One region of the Pseudoneobacillus rhizolycopersici genome, then DNA from elsewhere that is predicted to be linked to it. Evidence: predicted binding sites of a transcription regulator. Region 1 holds the regulator's gene; the other holds the start of a gene.
What was found. Region 1 encodes LexA, which represses DNA repair genes until DNA is damaged. Its sites were predicted from a motif close to CGAACATATGTTCG; they were not measured.
Positions count from the first base shown of each region.

Region 2: ACX9YW_RS07530 (YhjD family protein) is a predicted target of LexA. The motif match lies at 1,027-1,040, and genes of this name have one in related genera.

Region 1 covers NZ_JBTOOE010000006.1:217,808-220,013, reverse strand. The annotation lists gene glnA (type I glutamate--ammonia ligase) at 1-584, shown strand, start outside; gene lexA (transcriptional repressor LexA) at 684-1,304, opposite strand; gene yneA (cell division suppressor protein YneA) at 1,458-1,781, shown strand; gene ACX9YW_RS09230 (YneB family resolvase-like protein) at 1,784-2,206, shown strand, end outside.
Region 2 covers NZ_JBTOOE010000005.1:99,363-101,568, reverse strand. The annotation lists gene ACX9YW_RS07535 (competence protein ComK) at 90-629, shown strand; gene ACX9YW_RS07530 (YhjD family protein) at 640-999, opposite strand; gene rsgA (ribosome small subunit-dependent GTPase A) at 1,339-2,206, shown strand, end outside.

The sequences.
Region 1 (2,206 bases):
TTAGAAATGGTGAAAATGCATTCTATGATCCAAATGGTGAAATTCAAATGAGTGATACAGCCCGTCAGTTTATTGCAGGGGTGCTTGCCCATGCACAAGGATTTACGGCTGTAACAAATCCAACTGTCAATTCCTTTAAACGTCTTGTTCCTGGTTACGAAGCTCCATGTTATGTGGCATGGTCATCTCAAAACCGTTCGCCGCTTGTTCGTATTCCGGCATCCCGTGGAATGAGTACTCGTATTGAAGTTAGAAGTGTAGACCCAGCAGCAAATCCTTATCTAGCAATGGCAGTTCTTTTAAAAGCAGGGTTAGATGGTATTAAAAATAAAATGACTCCACCACAAGCAGTTGATCGTAATATTTATGTGATGACAAAAGAAGAACGCATGGAAGAAGGTATTGGAGATCTTCCATCATCACTTTTAGAAGCGCTCATTCAGCTGAAAAACGACGAAATCATCACTTCAGCGCTTGGTCATCATATACTCGAACACTTTATCGAAGCGAAAGAAATCGAATGGGATATTTTCCGTACCACTGTTCATCAATGGGAACGCGATCAGTATATGACAATGTATTAAAAAAGCGATCGAGGCTTGATGACCTCGAGCTGGTAGCGTTTGTAGCTAAATAGGAATAAAAAAAGGCCTCTAACCAATATGGTTAAGAGGCCTTTATCATTAATGGATGTTTCGGTAAACTCCAATAACTTTCCCTAAAATGGAAACGTTTTGCAATATGATTGGTTCTAATGAAGAGTTTTCTGGTTGTAATCGAAAATGATCCTTCTCTTTAAAGAATCTTTTTACTGTAGCTTCGTCTTCATCAGTCATAGCAACAACAATCTCACCATTATTTGCTGTTCTTTGTTGCTTTACGACTACATAGTCTCCGTCCAAAATTCCAGCCTCAATCATACTATCACCCATAATTTCAAGCATAAAAATATGGTCATCTGAAGAACCAAAACTAGCTGGCAGAGGAAAATATTCTTCGACATTTTCAATTGCTGTAATCGGTAATCCGGCAGTAACTTTTCCGATAATCGGAACGTTAATGACATTATGTGTTGGTAACGGAGAACTAGATTCATCTAAAATTTCTATTGCTCTAGGCTTCGTTGGATCGCGTCTAATTAATCCTTTTGATTCCAATCTGTTTAAATGCCCGTGAACAGTTGAACTGGAAGCAAGTCCAACAGCTTCACCAATTTCTCTAACGGAAGGTGGGTAACCTTTGGCGCGAACTTCTTCTTTAATAAATTCCAATATATCCTGCTGGCGTTTTGATATTTTTGTCATGTTTACGCACCTCTATTAATTTGTTAGATCTAGTATAGCATGTTTTTCCATCTGATACAAACATAAGTTCGTTAAAGTGTTGACAACAAACAAATGTTCGTTTTATAATAAAATCAATAAATAAGAACATATATTCGATAGAGGTGTTTGAAGATGAAAAAACTATTGGTAACTAATTCATATACTATTTTGTTATTGCTTGCGTTTTGTATTACTGGATTCTTTTTGGGAACTGATACTGAAATCAAACAAGAGGATTTTTTAAGTGTTACAATTGTTCCGGGGGATACTGTTTGGGAGCTCGCAGAACAATATTCAGACAAGAGTGGACTTTCCAAAAAGAGATTTATCAATTGGGTTTTAACACAAAATGAAATTAGTGAAACGGAATTAATTCCAGGGGAAGATATTATTTTACCTGTCAAGAATCATTTATCTGATTACAAAACTGAATTAGCTAGTGCAACAGGAGAATAAACGTGAAAGCAATTATCTATTGTCGAGTCAGCACGAAAAAAGAAAGTCAAGAAAGTTCTTTAAAAAGGCAAGAAGAAGAATTAGTTAGACTTGCTGAAAGTCAAAATTTACAAGTTGTAAATATTATTAAGGAGCAAGCAAGTGGTTATGAAATTGATAGAGATGGAATACTGGAAGTTTTGCAATTAATCTCGGAAGAAAATATTCAATTTTTATTGATTCAAGACGAAACAAGACTAGGAAGGGGAAATACCAAAATTGCCCTGCTTTATCACCTTCAAAAAGCTGGTATAAAAATATGTACTATTTCACAGCATGGAGAATTACAATTATCAGAAGCTGATTCAATGATCCTGCAAATCGTCAGTATCGTGGAAGAGTTTCAAAGAAAAGTCCATAATACTAAAATTAAACGGGGGATGAAA
Region 2 (2,206 bases), on a different contig from region 1:
GTGACATTTTTTGAAACTTTTAACAAAAAATGAAATAAATTTATGTCGAAATGTTATGATAATTCCAAATAGGAAAGGAGTTGAGGAGTTTGCAAGACAGGAATTTTTCGGAATACATATTTTATAATAAGACTTATTTTGTGGAGCCAAAAATTTACGGCCAAAAAGTCTATACCCGAGTTGTTGAAGCAGATCGTGAGTTTTTAATTCCATGTAAGCCGTTAGACATCATTAAAGCAAGCTGCAATTATTATGGTTCAAGCTTTAAAGGGCGCTTAGAAGGGAGTAATCATGTTATTGGGAAAAAGCATAAAACCCCAATTGCCCTGGAATCCAACCTTTTTATCTTTCCAACTACGTCTCCAAGTCGATCTAATTGTTTTTGGGTGAATGAGCAGCATGTTTTAAATCAAGTAGCACATGCTTCTGATTCTACCGCTGTAACCTTTAAAAATAATCGGACATACCTGCTCCCTATTTCTGAGAGATCGTTTAAAAATCAATGGTTTACTGCCTCTCATTTGCGTAATAAGTGCCGGCAAAGAATTTATGATCTCGAAAACAATAAAGTTCAATTTTATTACCCAGATACCAATATTATCGAAGAAAAGGGAGAATATGGCGAATGAGATAACTTTGTTAGATGAGTCTTTTATATAAATAAAATTGCATTAATTCTTGTACTTTGTTTCGAATTCTAGGATTAAAGTAGCTATGCTGCTCTTCGTAGCCTTTATATAAAAAAGAAAACATAGTAAAGGACTCATCCCGTTTAATTTCTTTTACTTGGATTTGATTTTTTCGTAAAAATTGTTTGACTTCATAAAGCTCTTTTTGGATAACCTTCATGGCTTCTTCAACTAACTCCAAATAAGGTTTAGGTAATTTAAAGGGGCTTTTTTGAAAAAGCGTTAAGTCGCGATTAAATACGATTAAAACCATTGGCAAATAAATAGCCTTTTCAATCATATCTCGTTCCGGTTCAGGAATACGCGTCATAGCGAATGGCTCCTTTCGAAATATTAAGGAACATTTGTTCGTATATAGATTCTACAAAAAAAATGAATGAAACGCAAGTGATGAAGAAAAGAAAAAAATGTAAAAAGTGGTTTACAATGACAAAGATATCACATATAATAAAAATAATTATGAGAAAGGTGGGTGAAGTGCGATGAAAAAATTAAATGTGAAAACTCTCATTGTCGAATATCGTTGCATGGCCCATCTGTGCACATAATACAGTTATGTAGAATGATTGTGTCTTCTAATGCTGATTAAAACCATGGGCTATGCGTGCTTATGGTTTTTTATTATGCTTAAAAATTGGAGGAACACAAATTGAATATAAATGTAATGGGAATGAACGAAAAGGTAGCAGCAGAATTTGGACCATATCAAGAACAGGGCTACACGCTTGGAAGAGTAGCACTGGAACATAAAAGAATGTATCGGGTTTGGACGGAAAATGGAGAACCGCTTTGCGAAGTATCAGGGAAATTTTCGTTCCAAGCAACAGGAAGAGAGGACTATCCAGCCGTTGGTGACTGGGTTGTTCTACAAGAACGACAAAATGAAAATCGCGGAACAATACACGCGATTTTGCCTAGAAGCAGTAAGTTTTCGCGAAAAACGGCCGGCCAAGTAACAGAAGAACAAATCGTTGCTGCCAATGTTGACACAATTTTCTTAGTTAACAGTTTGAACGACGACTTAAACCTAAGAAGAATGGAAAGATATCTCCTATTAACATGGGAAAGTGGCGCTACTCCGGTGATCATATTAAGCAAAGCCGATCTTTGTGAAAATGTTGCAGCCAAAATTCTCGAAGTTGAGTCGGTGGCAATGGGGGTTCCTATCATTGCCATAAGTGCCCAACAGAATGACGGACTTGAACAGCTTGACCAATACTTGCAGCCGGGTAAGACCGTTGCCCTTTTAGGATCTTCAGGTGTCGGAAAATCAACCATCACTAATCATCTGTTAGGAACGGAAAAACAGGCGGTTCAGGAAATCCGGGAAGCCGACGATAAAGGAAAGCATACGACCACTCATCGCGAAATGCTTCTGTTGCCAAACGGAGCGATTTTAATCGATACTCCGGGAATGAGAGAGCTGCAGCTTTGGGAAAGTAGTGACGGGTTAGCGGAAAGCTTTCATGATATCGAAGTCTTAGGGGAAAATTGCCGCTTCCGAGACTGTAAGCACG